Regions from separate parts of the Staphylococcus argenteus genome, predicted to be linked through region 2. Evidence: predicted binding sites of a transcription regulator. Region 2 holds the regulator's gene; each other region holds the start of a gene.
What was found. Region 2 encodes CtsR, which represses protease genes until heat stress. Its sites were predicted from a motif close to ATGGTCAATAAAGGTCAAACA; they were not measured.
Positions count from the first base shown of each region.

Region 1: a site for CtsR is predicted at 2,704-2,724, ahead of clpB (ATP-dependent chaperone ClpB). Genes of this name have one in related genera too.
Region 3: a site for CtsR is predicted at 3,077-3,097, ahead of clpP (ATP-dependent Clp endopeptidase proteolytic subunit ClpP). Genes of this name have one in related genera too.

Region 1 covers NC_016941.1:922,419-927,852, reverse strand. Annotated here, with positions in the region: gene clpB (ATP-dependent chaperone ClpB) at 48-2,657, opposite strand; gene SAMSHR1132_RS04330 (acyltransferase family protein) at 2,864-4,678, opposite strand; gene SAMSHR1132_RS04325 (metal-sulfur cluster assembly factor) at 5,230-5,434, opposite strand, start outside.
Region 2 covers NC_016941.1:537,887-543,320, forward strand. Annotated here, with positions in the region: gene pdxT (pyridoxal 5'-phosphate synthase glutaminase subunit PdxT) at 1-106, shown strand, start outside; gene SAMSHR1132_RS02490 (NupC/NupG family nucleoside CNT transporter) at 300-1,514, opposite strand; gene SAMSHR1132_RS02495 (CtsR family transcriptional regulator) at 1,673-2,134, shown strand; gene SAMSHR1132_RS02500 (UvrB/UvrC motif-containing protein) at 2,153-2,719, shown strand; gene SAMSHR1132_RS02505 (protein arginine kinase) at 2,709-3,716, shown strand; gene SAMSHR1132_RS02510 (ATP-dependent Clp protease ATP-binding subunit) at 3,731-5,434, shown strand, end outside.
Region 3 covers NC_016941.1:806,629-812,062, forward strand. Annotated here, with positions in the region: gene rapZ (RNase adapter RapZ) at 1-530, shown strand, start outside; gene SAMSHR1132_RS03740 (YvcK family protein) at 527-1,522, shown strand; gene whiA (DNA-binding protein WhiA) at 1,634-2,578, shown strand; gene clpP (ATP-dependent Clp endopeptidase proteolytic subunit ClpP) at 3,143-3,730, shown strand; gene SAMSHR1132_RS03760 (malolactic enzyme) at 3,910-5,434, shown strand, end outside.

The DNA.
Region 1 (5,434 bases), 380 kb from region 2:
TTAAAAAAACCAAGAATGCGAAAAATGATCACATCCTTGGTTTATTATTATTCAGCTATTTTTTCAACATTAAATGTTAGGTTATTATCCTCATCTAAATCTACTTTAATAGTAGTACCTTCAGGGAATCCTTCTTTAATCATCATACGTGCTAAAGGCGTTTCAATTTGTCTTTGTACAAAACGTTTTAATGGTCTTGCACCGAATTGTGGTTCATAAGCTTCTTTACCTAACCATGCTTTAGCTTGATCTGAGACTTCAATTGAAATACGTTGTTCTAATAATCTAATGTTTAATTGAGTTAATATTTTATCTACAATCATACTCATATCATTAATAGACAATGGTCTGAATAGAACAATATCGTCCATACGATTCAATATTTCAGGTTTAAAATATGCATTCAAACTTGTCATAACAGCTTTTTCAGTTGATTCAGTAATTTCGCCAGTTTCTTTAACATTTTCTAATAAAATTTGCGATCCAATATTACTAGTCATAATAATAATCGTATTTTTAAAATCAACACTACGTCCTTTGGAATCAGTTAAACGACCTTCATCTAAAATTTGTAATAATACATTAAAGACATCCGTATGGGCTTTTTCAACTTCATCGAGTAATATAACTGAATACGGATTACGTCTTACAGCTTCTGTTAATTGTCCACCTTCATCATGTCCAACGTAACCTGGAGGTGCACCAATCAAACGTGATACTGCATGTTTTTCCATATATTCGCTCATATCAATACGAATCATATGTTTTTCAGAATCAAATAATGAAGCAGCTAATGATTTAGCTAATTCGGTTTTACCTACACCAGTTGGCCCTAAGAATAAGAAACTACCAATTGGTCTATTGGGATCTTTAATTCCAGCTCTTGCTCTTACAACTGCATCTGAAACAAGATCTACTGCTTTATCTTGACCAACAACTCTTTTATGCAAGATGTCACTTAAGTGAAGTAATTTTTCACGTTCTGTTTCAACTAATTTTGATACAGGTATGCCCGTCCATTGACTTACAATATCACCAATTTCTTCGTCAGTAACAACTTCACGAATCATTCTGTCTGTGTCTTCACCTTGTTCATCTTGGAAATTATCCTCTAATTCTCTAAGCTCTTTTTCTAATTGAGGTATTGTGCCATATTGTAATTCAGCAGCTTTTTCTAAGTTATTATTAGTTTGTGCATCTTCTAATGATTGTCTGCTTTCATCTAATTGCGCACGTTTTTCTTGTAATTTAGCAATTTTTTCTTTTTCAGATTCTACACGTGATTGCAGTGCAGATTGTTTTTCTTTTTCATTTGCAAGCTCTTCTTGTAATTCTTGTAATCGTTGTTTACTTGCATTATCAGATTCATTTTTAAGTGCACTTTCTTCAATTTCAAGTTGCATTACACGTCTATTTACTTGGTCGAGTTCAGTAGGATTTGAACCCATTTCTGTACGAATTGTCGCACATGCTTGGTCTACTAAATCAATCGCTTTATCTGGTAAGAAACGATCAGTAATATAACGATCAGATAATTCAGCTGCAGCAACTAAGGCTCTGTCTTGGATTCTTACACCATGATAAACTTCATAACGTTCTTTTAAACCACGTAAAATAGAAATTGTATCCTCTACATCAGGTTCACTGACTGCTACTTTTTGGAAACGACGTTCTAATGCAGAATCTTTTTCAATATATTCTCTATATTCATTCAATGTTGTTGCTCCAATACAATGCAACTCACCTCTTGCTAACATTGGTTTCAACATATTTCCAGCATCCATTGCACCATCTGTTTTACCTGCGCCAACTAGCATATGAATTTCATCTATAAATAAAATAATTCTACCGTCAGAATCTTTAACTTCTTTAAGTACTGCTTTTAGGCGTTCTTCAAATTCACCACGATATTTTGCACCTGCAACTAATGCGCTCAAATCTAATTCAAAAACAGTTTTATCTAATAATGATTCTGGCACATCTTTCTTAACGATACGTTGTGCTAACCCTTCAACAATTGCAGTTTTACCTACACCTGGTTCTCCGATTAACACAGGATTATTTTTGGTTTTACGACTCAATATACGTATAGTATTGCGGATCTCTTCATCTCTACCAATAACAGGATCCATTTTACCTTGTCGTACCTCTTCTACTAAGTCACGACCATATTTTGCTAATGCTTCATAATTCACTTCTGGATTTTGTGATGTCACGTGATTTCCCCCTCTTACTTTCTTGATAATTTCTTTAATAACTTCTGCTTTATTATTTATAAAATGTTTTGTTGTTTGATCAATATCCATTGCAGCACGTAAAATATGCTCCATAGAAATAAATTCATCTTGATATTCTTTCATATACGACTCAGCTTTGGTCAATAATTGGTTCGCTTGATTACTAATGTATTGACCATATTGTATATTGTCGCCTTCTACAGATGCATAAGAGTTTAATTTTTCTTCATAAGCTTGGTTTAATTGATCAACATCAATGTTAGCGCGTTCTAATATGCTTTTATATAAACTTTCATTTTCATTTAATGCACTGCTTAAAATTGCTTCGATTTCTATATTTTGTAATTTATATCTCTGACACTGTTCAATAGCTTGTTGTAACGCATTTTGTACAGTATATGTCATTTTATTTATGTCCATATTTTTCACCTCTAAATTGTAGAGTTGGTCAAATTATTATATTTTGACTTTGACTTTCTTTGACCTTAAATCTATTATAGTCCCTATTTAATAATTTATCAACATTTTTACTTCGGATTATTCGAAATTTCGTAAATAATTTTTCATCTGCAAAAAAATCTAGCTAATGTAAAATTTATACATTAACTAGACTTTTTAAACCTATATTATTTCTTTTTAAGAGCTTTTAAAATTTCATCTTTTAAAGCTAGAACACCTTTATATTCTAAATGAACGCCATCTGGCGCAAAGTATTCGCTATGCCCTTGTGAACGTTTATGCCAATCAATTAAAGTGACATTTCTTTTTCTTTTTGCGGCATCAGCTAATAACCGATTCACATTCGCCTCATATATACGTGGCACTCGAGTATTAACTAAATAAATTTTTGCTTTACCGAATTGATTAAGTAAATCATCAAGCTGTTGAACAGTGAAATCTCCATTTGTCCCTAATTCTAATACGACCTGATCGGATGATTTCGTGTATTGTGAGTAATTCGCTTTAACTAAAGGTAGCGTTTGATACAATTGACGCCCTACCTTTCCATCAATTCTAGATTTCGGTACAGAGTCTTTAAATGATTCACCAATATCTACCATAACTGAATCACCAATTAAAAGTGGCTTAATGTTGTGATATATATCTTTTGATGTCTTTTTCTTTTGATCAACTAATCCATCAATATGAATATTTTCGACAGGTGCTATTCTAGCTTGATAATTATCTTCTAAAGAGGTATCAAAACTATTCGCTTTTTCACCAATGATATCTTTACCATATTGATTAAAAGCACCAACTAATATAAGCATAAAAGGAATCAGTAAAGTAACAATAAGAACTGTTCTCAAAAACTGTGGTATAAATGTTGGACGCCAATTCAATGAATGGAATCCATCCTTTCTAAATGGCGTTTCAATATAACGATAAGAAAGTTCTGCAAAAGTTATCGTTAATATGATGTCTAAAATATAAACATATTTCGGTATTTGTCCATCTACATAATAACTATGAATAAAACTAATTACTGGATAATGCCATAAATATAAGCTATATGATCTTTTGCCAATATATACTAAAACCGGATTTGAAAATGCTTTTGCCACCCATGTTGCTGGATGTACGACACTAGCAATAGCAAATAATGTTACTGTTGATATTAAATAGAAACCACCATCGTATATCCAATTGCTCTCATCATTTACAATGACAAATAAACACATTAATGTTATAAATGCCAAAATACCAATAGCGTCTATTACATATTTTACAGATTTAGGTGGATTATTTTTCAACTTAAATGGCGGCCATAAAAATGCTAAGATTACACCTAATAATAATGTTTGTAATCTTGTGTCTGTACCAAAATAAACTCGTGAATGATTAATATTAAAGCTTGCAATATAAATCATTAATCCCAAAGATAACAAAGAGACAAACCAGAAAATAAACCCAATTTTATAACGTTTTTTTATCAATAATAATAGTATGATTAATACTACAGGAAAAAATATGTAAAACTGTTCTTCTATTGCAAGTGACCATAAATGCTTTAATGGCATAAATGAAAATTGTTCAAAATAATTGACATCTTTTGCAATATACCACCAATTTGATACATAAAAAATGGCAGCAATTATGTCGTGTTTGACCCTAATAATATTGTCTGATTTTAATAGTAAAGTAGCTGTTTCTACAACCATTAATAGTACAATCACTGCAGGTAATAATCGTTTTAAGCGTCGAATCCAAAAGCTTTTCAGTTTTATAATTCCAGTATCTTCAAATTCTTTGAGTAATAAGCTTGTTATTAAATAACCTGATATTACAAAAAATGTATCGACACCTAAAAATCCACCCGTTAACCATTGTTTGTTTAAATGATAAATAATAATTCCTAATACTGCGATAGCTCTTAAACCATCTAATCCAGGCATGTACCTTATCTTCTTATGCTGTGTATAATCCTTTGTTTTATTCATTTTGCATTCTTCCCTTTTAAAACTGTTATTCTTAGATGCTTTATAAAAATGTTATGTGTTGTTTAAAAGAATAGTGAAATGCATATTTAAATTATCGAAACCCGTATAAATAATTGTTTAGTTCTCGTTTATCAAACTTAAAAAGCCTGATTACTTTCTTTACACATTTAATTTCGATTTTGTAATGCAACTCGTCACTTAAAAACTATGAAGTATTATGTATTGTAATATAACTGTAATATAAATTCAATTTATTATCAGTTTTTTTTACCAACATTTATAAATACAAAAGAATTGTGTTGCATGAAATGATTCATGACCTACTCCTACCTAAAATTTTACTATCAAACATTTTAAATTAAGTATATTCGATTAATAATAAACCTCTATTTTTTCTCTAAGGTCAAAGATATGTATAGTACTTTTAGATTCAACTAATTCTTAAATTACACAATTAGAGATTACCAACATATTCGTCTAGATTATATTTTCAATTACAAAAAGCAGTTAAATGCATTTTCAACATCTAACTGCTCAGATAAATTTAATTATTAACTTACGCCTAATGCAATTTTAGCATAGCGTGACATCATATCCTTTGTCCAAGGTGGACTCCAGACGATGTTAACTTCTGTATCTTGAATTTCTGGAAGTTCTGCTAATACAGTCTTAACTTGGTCGATAATTTGAGGTCCCATTGGGCATCCCATCGATGTTAATGTCATATCAACTGTACAGATACCTTCATCATCAACA
Region 2 (5,434 bases):
CGCTGTTCAACAAGGCAAATATTTAGGTGTCTCTTTCCATCCTGAATTAACTGATGATTATAGAGTAACTGCGTACTTTATTAATCAAATTGTAGGTAAAGAGTAGTTCTATATCAACCATACAGGTTTTAAAATAATTATTAATTGAATTAATTTTGCAATATAGACCCCCTTCAAGGCTTATTTGGAGGGGGTTACTATACTACCTTTAAAATAACAATTATAAAAATATCCCTTCAAAGTAATGACTTCATAGAGTCTACTTTGAAGGGATAAATAATTTAAAATTGATTTAGTTATTAAATAAAGAATCCAGCAATTGCAGCTGAAATGAATGATACTAGTGTAGCACCGAATAATAGTTTTAATCCAAAACGGGCAACTGTATCACCTTTTTTATCATTAAGTGATTTAATAGCACCTGAGATAATACCAATAGAACTAAAGTTTGCAAATGATACTAAGAATACTGAAGTAACACCTTTGGCATGTTCAGATAAATCGCCAAGTTTTCCTAGTGCTTGCATTGCAACAAATTCATTTGATAACAATTTTGTAGCCATAACTGATCCAGCTTGTACAGCATCTTGCCATGGTACACCCACTAAGAATGCAAATGGTGCAAATACAAATCCAATTAATGTTTGGAAATCCCATGAAATTGCGCCACCAGATACTGTACTAAAGATATTACTTACAATACCATTTAATAGTGCAATGATTGCAATATATCCAATTAACATTGCACCTACTATGACAGCTACTTTGAATCCATCTAAAATGTATTCGCCCAACATTTCAAAAAATGATTGTTGCTTTTCTTCAGTTTCTTCAACAAGTAATTTGTCATCTTCTTCATTAACTTTATATGGATTAATGATTGAAGCAATAATGAATCCACCAAATAAGTTTAATACAACTGCAGTTACAACATATTTAGGTTCAATTAAGGTAAAGTATGCACCAATAATTGAAGCTGATACCGTTGACATTGCTGAAGCTGTTAATGTATAAAGACGTTGCTTAGGTATGTATGGCAATTGTTTTTTAATTGAAATAAATACTTCAGATTGTCCCAAAATGGCTGCCGCAACAGCATTATATGATTCCAAACGACCCATACCATTAATTTTAGAAATCAAGAAGCCTAAAACATTAATGATTAAAGGTAAAATCTTTGTGTATTGTAAAATACCAATAATCGCTGAAATAAACACGATAGGTAATAATACACTAAAGAAGAATGGAGGTTGTTTAGGATTGATATATTGAATACCACCAAAAACAAAGTTAACACCGTCTGCTGCTTTTAATAATAAGTAATTAAAACCGTTTGATATACCACCAATAACTGTGATACCCATTGTAGTTTTAAGTAAAATAAAGGCAAAGACAAGTTGAATAGCAAGCAAAATTCCTACATATTGCCAGCGTATATTTTTCTTATCTGAGCTAAATAAAAACGCAAGTGCTAAAAAGAAGATAATTCCGATAATCCCAATTAGAATATGCATATATTTTTTCATTCCTTTAGTTTTTTCTACAATCTATCATACAATAAAATGGAAGGGCTAACATCATAAATTTTTGAAAATATAAAAACAAATTAATTGAAAAAGGTCAAAATAGGTCATATAATATAGTCAAAGAAGGTCAAAAAGGGGTGATATTTATGCACAATATGTCGGACATCATAGAACAATACATCAAACGATTATTTGAAGAGTCAAACGAAGATGTAGTTGAAATTCAAAGAGCGAACATTGCGCAGCGATTTGATTGCGTACCTTCACAATTGAACTATGTTATCAAAACTCGATTTACTAATGAACATGGTTATGAAATTGAAAGTAAACGTGGTGGCGGTGGATACATTCGCATCACTAAAATTGAAAACAAAGATGCAACAGGTTATATTAATCATTTGCTTCAGTTGATAGGACCTTCTATTTCTCAACAACAAGCTTATTATATTATTGATGGGCTTTTAGATAAATTACTAATAAATGAGCGAGAAGCTAAAATGATTCAAGCAGTTATTGATAGAGAAACACTGTCAATGGATATGGTTTCAAGAGACATTATTAGAGCAAATATTTTAAAACGATTGTTACCAGTTATAAACTATTACTAAATGAAATGAGGTGTTGAAGTGCTCTGTGAAAATTGTCAACTTAATGAAGCGGAATTAAAAATCAAAGTTACAAGTAAAAATAAGACAGAAGAAAAAATGGTGTGTCAAACTTGTGCAGAAGGTCATTATCCATGGAATCAAGCGAATGACCAACCTGATTATCAAGAACATCAAGATGATATTGAAGAAGCATTTGTTGTTAAACAAATTTTACAACATTTAGCAACGAAGCATGGTATTAATTTTCAGGATGTGGCATTTAAAGAAGAAAAACGTTGTCCAACATGTGATATGACATTAAAGGATATCGCACATGTGGGTAAATTTGGTTGCGCTAATTGTTATGCGACATTTAAAGATGACATCATTGATATCGTCCGCAGAGTTCAAGGGGGACAATTTGAACACGTAGGAAAGACACCACATTCTTCACATAAAAAAATTGCATTAAAGAAGAAAATTGAAGAGAAAAACAAATATTTAAAGCAACTTATAGAAGTGCAAGACTTTGAGCAAGCGGCTATTGTCAGAGATGAAATAAAGGCGCTAAAGTCTGAAGGTGAGGTGCAACATGATGACGCATAACATTCACGATAATATCAGCGAATGGATGAGAAACGAAGAAGAAGCGCCGATTGTGATGTCTTCACGAATACGATTAGCGCGCAATTTGGAAAATCATGTGCATCCATTAATGTATGCTTCTGAAAATGATGGCTTTAGGGTAATTAATGAAGTACAAGATGCTTTACCACATTTTCAATTAATGCGACTAGATCAAATGGATCAGCAAAGTAAAATGAAGATGGTTGCTAAACATTTAATTAGCCCAGAGTTAATAAAACAACCTGCAGCAGCAGTGTTAGTAAATAATGATGAATCTTTAAGTGTAATGATAAATGAAGAAGATCATATTCGTATTCAAGCGATGGGGACTAATTCGACGTTGCAAGCGTTATATGATCAGGCTTCAGCAATTGATGATGAATTAGATCGTAACCTTGATATTAGTTATGATGAAAAACTTGGATATTTAACAACATGTCCTACAAATATAGGTACTGGGATGCGAGCAAGTGTGATGCTACATTTACCTGGTTTATCTATTATGAAAAGAATGACTCGAATTGCTCAAACAATTAATAGATTTGGATATACGATTAGAGGTATATATGGTGAAGGATCACAAGTTTATGGGCACACTTATCAGGTTTCTAATCAACTTACACTTGGTAAATCAGAATTAGAAATAATTGAAACATTAACTGAAGTTGTTAATCAAATTATTCATGAAGAAAAACAGATAAGACAAAAATTAGACACTTATAATCAATTAGAAACTCAAGACCGTGTTTTTCGCTCGCTAGGCATTTTACAAAATTGTAGAATGATAACTATGGAAGAGGCTTCTTATAGATTAAGCGAAGTTAAACTTGGTATAGATTTAGATTATATTAAATTACAAAACTTTAAGTTTAATGAATTAATGGTTGGTATACAATCACCATTTTTATTAGATGAAGAAGATGACAAATTTGTGAAAGAAAAACGAGCAGATATACTAAGAGAACACATAAAGTAGGAGGTCATTATATTATGCTATTTGGTAGATTAACTGAACGTGCGCAGCGTGTGTTAGCACATGCTCAAGAAGAAGCAATTCGTTTAAACCATTCAAATATAGGTACAGAACATTTACTATTAGGTTTAATGAAAGAACCTGAAGGAATTGCTGCAAAAGTATTAGAAAGTTTTAACATTACTGAAGATAAAGTAGTAGAAGAAGTTGAAAAGTTAATTGGACATGGTCAAGATCATGTCGGAACTTTGCATTATACACCTAGAGCTAAAAAAGTTATTGAATTATCTATGGATGAGGCTAGAAAGTTACATCATAATTTTGTCGGAACAGAACATATTTTATTAGGTTTAATCCGTGAAAATGAAGGTGTTGCTGCAAGAGTATTTGCAAATCTTGATTTGAATATTACAAAAGCACGTGCGCAAGTTGTAAAAGCTTTAGGAAATCCGGAAATGAGTAATAAAAATGCACAAGCAACTAAAGCCAATAATACGCCTACATTAGATAGTTTAGCGCGTGATTTAACTGTCATTGCTAAAGATGGCACATTAGATCCTGTTATTGGACGTGATAAAGAAATTACACGTGTTATCGAAGTATTAAGTAGACGTACTAAAAATAATCCAGTACTTATTGGAGAACCAGGCGTTGGTAAAACTGCTATCGCTGAAGGATTGGCACAAGCAATTGTGAATAACGAAGTTCCTGAGACGTTAAAAGATAAAAGAGTTATGTCATTAGATATGGGTACTGTTGTTGCAGGTACAAAATATCGCGGTGAGTTTGAAGAACGTTTAAAAAAAGTAATGGAAGAAATCCAACAAGCAGGTAATGTAATTCTATTTATTGATGAATTGCATACTTTAGTTGGTGCTGGTGGCGCAGAAGGTGCAATAGACGCGTCTAATATTCTAAAACCAGCATTAGCTCGCGGTGAATTGCAATGTATTGGTGCTACAACTCTAGATGAATATCGTAAAAACATTGAAAAAGATGCAGCCTTAGAACGTCGATTCCAACCAGTTCAAGTTGATGAACCTTCTGTTGTAGATACAGTAGCAATTTTAAAAGGTTTAAGAGATCGATATGAAGCGCATCACCGTATCAATATTTCAGATGAAGCAATCGAAGCGGCTGTTAAATTAAGTAATAGATATGTTTCAGATCGCTTCTTACCGGACAAAGCAATCGATTTAATTGATGAAGCAAGTTCTAAAGTTAGGCTTAAAAGTCATACGACTCCTAACAATTTAAAAGAAATTGAACAAGAAATTGAAAAAGTGAAAAATGAAAAAGATGCAGCTGTACATGCGCAAGAGTTTGAAAATGCTGCTAATTTACGTGATAAACAAACAAAACTTGAGAAACAATATGAAGAAGCCAAAAATGAATGGAAGAATACTCAAAATGGTATGTCAACGTCCTTATCAGAAGAAGATATTGCAGAAGTCATTGCTGGATGGACAGGCATTCCATTAACTAAAATCAATGAAACAGAATCTGAAAAACTACTTAGTCTTGAAGATACGTTACATGAAAGAGTTATCGGTCAAAAAGATGCAGTTAATTCTATTAGTAAGGCAGTTAGACGTGCACGTGCAGGATTGAAAGATCCAAAACGTCCAATTGGTAGTTTTATATTCCTTGGTCCAACTGGTGTTGGTAAAACAGAATTAGCTCGAGCATTAGCAGAATCAATGTTTGGTGATGATGATGCA
Region 3 (5,434 bases), 270 kb from region 2:
TCGATGCTATAAATGACGAAAGAGAACATTTATCACAAATTAGAAGTATTGCTAACTTTGTTATAGATACAACAAAATTGTCTCCTAAAGAATTAAAAGAACGAATTCGTAGATATTATGAAGATGAAGAATTTGAAACATTTACAATTAATGTTACGAGTTTTGGGTTTAAACATGGGATACAAATGGATGCAGATTTAGTATTTGACGTTAGATTTTTACCAAATCCTTATTATGTTGTTGATTTAAGACCATTAACAGGATTAGATGAAGACGTATATAATTATGTTATGAAATGGAAAGAAACAGATATTTTCTTTGAAAAATTAACTGATTTGTTAGATTTTATGATACCCGGGTATAAAAAAGAAGGGAAATCTCAGTTAGTAATTGCCATTGGTTGTACGGGTGGACAACACCGTTCAGTAGCATTAGCTGAACGACTTGGTAATTATCTAAATGAAGTATTCGAATATAATGTTTATGTGCATCACAGAGACGCACATATTGAAAGTGGCGAGAAAAAATGAGACAAATTAAAGTTGTACTTATAGGTGGTGGCACTGGCTTATCGGTCATGGCTAGGGGATTGAGGGAATTCCCGATTGATATTACAGCAATTGTAACGGTTGCTGATAATGGCGGAAGTACAGGTAAAATTAGGGACGAAATGGATATACCAGCACCAGGAGACATCAGAAATGTAATCGCAGCTTTAAGTGATTCTGAGTCCGTACTAAGCCAACTTTTCCAGTATCGTTTTGAAGAAAATCAAATTAGTGGGCATTCATTAGGTAATCTTTTAATTGCTGGTATGACAAATATTACGAATGATTTTGGTCATGCAATTAAAGCGTTAAGTAAAATTTTGAATATTAAAGGTAGAGTGATACCTTCAACAAATACAAGTGTACAATTAAATGCTGTCATGGAGGATGGCGAAATTGTATATGGTGAAACGAATATTCCAAAAAAACATAAAAAGATAGAACGTGTATTTTTAGAACCTAGTGACGTGCAACCTATGGAAGAAGCAATCGATGCTTTAAGAGAAGCGGATTTAATCGTTCTAGGACCAGGTTCATTATATACAAGTGTGATTTCTAACCTATGTGTCAATGGTATCTCAGATGCGTTAATTCATTCTGATGCACCTAAATTATATGTTTCAAATGTTATGACGCAACCAGGAGAAACTGATGGTTATAGTGTCAAAGACCATATCGATGCCATTCATAGACAAGCGGGACAATCATTTATTGATTATGTCATATGTAGTACGCAAACATTTAACAAACAAGTGTTAAAAAAATATGATGAAAAACATTCTAAACCAGTAGTAGTGGATACATTAGAACTTGAAAATCAAAACATTAATGTTAAAACTTCTTCAAATTTAGTTGAAATTTCAGATGATCATTTAGTTAGGCATAATACTAGAGTTTTATCGACAATGATTTATGACATAGCTTTAGAATTAATAAGTACAATTCCTTTCGTGCCACGTGATAAACGTAAATAATATTGAACACGTGCATATTATGATATGATAATAGGGCTGTGTTTATTAAATGAACAATGACGATGGTTTGAATAAGAATCATGTTATAAATTAGAAAGGAATGACTGTAAGATGAGCTTTGCATCAGAAATGAAAAATGAATTAACGAGAATAGACGTCGATGAAATGAATGCAAAAGCAGAGCTCAGTGCATTAATTCGAATGAATGGTGCGCTTAGTCTTTCAAATCAACAATTTGTCATTAACGTACAAACTGAAAATGCAACGACTGCAAGACGGATTTACTCTTTAATCAAACGAGTCTTCAATGTTGAAGTAGAAATTTTAGTTCGTAAAAAGATGAAACTTAAAAAGAATAATATTTATATTTGTCGTACAAAAATGAAAGCGAAAGAAATTCTTGATGAGTTAGGTATTTTAAAGAATGGCATTTTTACGCATGAAATTGATCAATCAATGATACAAGATGATGAAATGAGACGTAGCTATTTGCGTGGTGCTTTTTTAGCGGGGGGGTCAGTTAATAACCCTGAAACTTCATCATATCATTTGGAAATTTACTCTCAAAATGAAAGTCACGCTGAAGGTTTAACGAAACTTATGAATAGTTATGAACTCAATGCCAAACATTTAGAACGAAAAAAGGGAAGTATAACGTATTTAAAAGAAGCTGAAAAAATTTCGGATTTTCTTAGTTTAATTGGAGGCTATCAAGCTTTACTAAAATTTGAAGATGTACGTATTGTTAGAGATATGCGTAATTCTGTTAATCGACTTGTTAATTGCGAAACAGCAAATTTAAATAAAACGGTTAGTGCAGCTATGAAACAGGTTGAAAGTATTAAATTAATTGACAAAGAAATCGGTATTGAAAATTTACCAGATAGACTTAGAGAGATAGCTAGACTTAGAGTCGAACATCAAGAGATATCATTGAAAGAACTGGGAGAAATGGTTTCAACGGGGCCGATTTCAAAGTCAGGTGTGAATCATAGATTAAGAAAATTAAACGATTTAGCTGATAAAATTAGAAATGGCGATCAAATAGAATTATAAGTAAGTCAGGTGTTTTTGGTAGTAACTATCAAAAATGCCTTTTTTGATGTTTTTTACGGGTATAATGAACAATATATCGATTACCTATCAAATTGGACAGATGCGTTTATAGAAGATAAAGGAAAATAAATAATCAAGATTAGGTGACATCATATGTAATAGTTCGGTCATTAAAAATATCAATGTAATAATTATTTGAGTCCCTGAAAGGTTCCTATGACCTACAAAATCAAAATGCTACATAAAAAAGAATCCTGGCAATGCAGGATTCTTTGTATTGAAAAGTATTGTATTTTATTAAAATGCCTCCTTGAAGGGAATCGAACCCCTATCTTAAGAACCGGAATCTTACGTGTTATCCATTACACCACAAGGAGTAATTTAGTTAATCATATTTCTGTACTATAAGAAGTAAAATAAGTACAATCTAAAATAGATAATATCAGTTTACAAAGGAAAGACTAAAGCGTCAAACAATGTGTTAATTTAAAATCAAAGTGTTTGACCAAATTTGACTTAATATGTAAAATAATGAGTAACAGTTATTACAAGGAGGAAATATAGATGAATTTAATTCCTACAGTTATTGAAACAACAAATCGCGGTGAACGTGCATATGATATTTACTCACGTTTATTAAAAGACCGTATCATTATGTTAGGTTCACAAATTGATGACAACGTAGCAAATTCAATCGTATCACAGTTATTATTTTTACAAGCACAAGATTCAGAGAAAGATATTTATTTATACATTAATTCACCTGGTGGAAGTGTAACAGCTGGTTTTGCAATTTATGATACAATCCAACATATTAAACCAGATGTACAAACAATTTGTATTGGTATGGCTGCATCTATGGGTTCATTCTTATTAGCAGCTGGTGCTAAAGGTAAACGTTTTGCATTACCAAATGCTGAAGTAATGATTCACCAACCATTAGGTGGTGCACAAGGGCAAGCAACTGAAATCGAAATTGCTGCAAACCATATTTTAAAAACACGTGAAAAATTAAACCGCATTTTATCAGAACGTACTGGTCAAAGTATCGAAAAAATTCAAAAAGATACTGATCGTGATAACTTCTTAACTGCAGAAGAAGCTAAAGAATATGGCCTAATTGATGAAGTTATGGTGCCAGAAACAAAATAATTTATTATTAGAAGTAGGCTGAATGGCCTACTTTTTTATTTTTATCATTTTAAAAATTTAATTGATTGATCTTAATCTATTGTATGATTTTGAAATAACATGGGTAAAACATATAAGTATAGGTTCAATAAAGATGAACACATATTTTCACAATCTAAAAAAAGAAAAAGGATGATTCCATGAAAGGCATTGAATTATTAAATAATCCATTTTTAAACAAAGGAACAGCTTTTACAAATGAAGAAAGAAAACAATTAGGTTTAGAAGGTTTGCTTCCGGCTAATGTGCGTACATTAGAAGAACAAACTGAACAATGTTATGAACAATTTAAAGCAAAACAAACTGATTTTGAGAAACGATTGTTTTTAATGGCAATTTTCAATCGTAACCGCACATTGTTTTATAAATTAACATCAGAGCATTTAGTTGAATTTATGCCAATTATTTATGATCCTGTTATAGCACAATCAATTGAACAATATAATGAAAATTTCAGTAGACCTCAAGATGCAGCGTTTTTATCTGTAGATCGACCAAATAATATTGAACAAGAATTAAAGAACGTATCCAATGGTAGAGATATTCGTTTGATCGTTGTGACAGATGCAGAAGGTATTTTAGGTATTGGAGATTGGGGTGTAGATGGCGTAGACATTGCTATTGGAAAATTAATGGTCTATACTGCTGCTGCAGGAATTAATCCATCTCAAGTTTTACCAGTTTCTTTAGATGTCGGTACAAATAATGAACAATTGCTAAATGATGAACTTTATTTAGGTAATCGCCATAAACGTGTAGATGATGAAACGTATTACGATTTTGTAGAGAAGTTTGTAAGTGCGGTGCGCAAGGAATATCCTAATGCATTATTACATTGGGAAGATTTTGGAAGAGGTCATGCTAAAAATATTTTAGATAAATATGAGAATATGCTACCAACATTTAATGACGACATTCAAGGAACAGGAATTGTTGTATTAGCAGGTGTGTTAGGTGCATTAAACATTACTAAAGAAGACTATACGAAACAGAAATTTTTAGTATATGGTGGCGGCACAGCTGGTATGGGTATTACTAATATTTTAAAAAATGAAATGATTAAACAAGGAGCCACAGAAGTGGAGGCACATCAACGTTTCTATATTATGGATAAGCAAGGCTTATTGTTTGATGATATGAATGACTTAACTGACGCGCAAAAAGATTTTGCTAAAAATAGAGATGATTTTTCAAATTCAGTAGATTGGAAAGATTTACACGAAGTAGTCGAACAAATTGAACCGACAGTATTAATCGGTACATCAACACAAGCAGGGGCGTTTACAGAAGACGTAGTTAAAGCAATGCTGAAATACGAAGAACGTCCGATGATTTTTCCGTTATCTAATCCAACAAAACTAGCAGAAGCAAAGGCACAAGATTTGTTGAAATGGACAAACGGTAAAGCATTAATTGGAACAGGAATTCCTTATAAAGACATTGAATATAATGGAATAAGTTATAGCATTGGTCAAGCTAATAATGCATTAATGTATCCTGGTTTGGGATTAGGTCTTATTGCTTCTAAAGCGACAAAAGTAAATCAACGTATCCTTTCAGAAGCGAGTCATGCTCTTGGAGGAATGGTTAATCCAGAAGAACCTGGAGCTGCTGTATTACCTCCAGTTGAAAAAATACATCAATGTTCTCATGCTATCGCGAAAG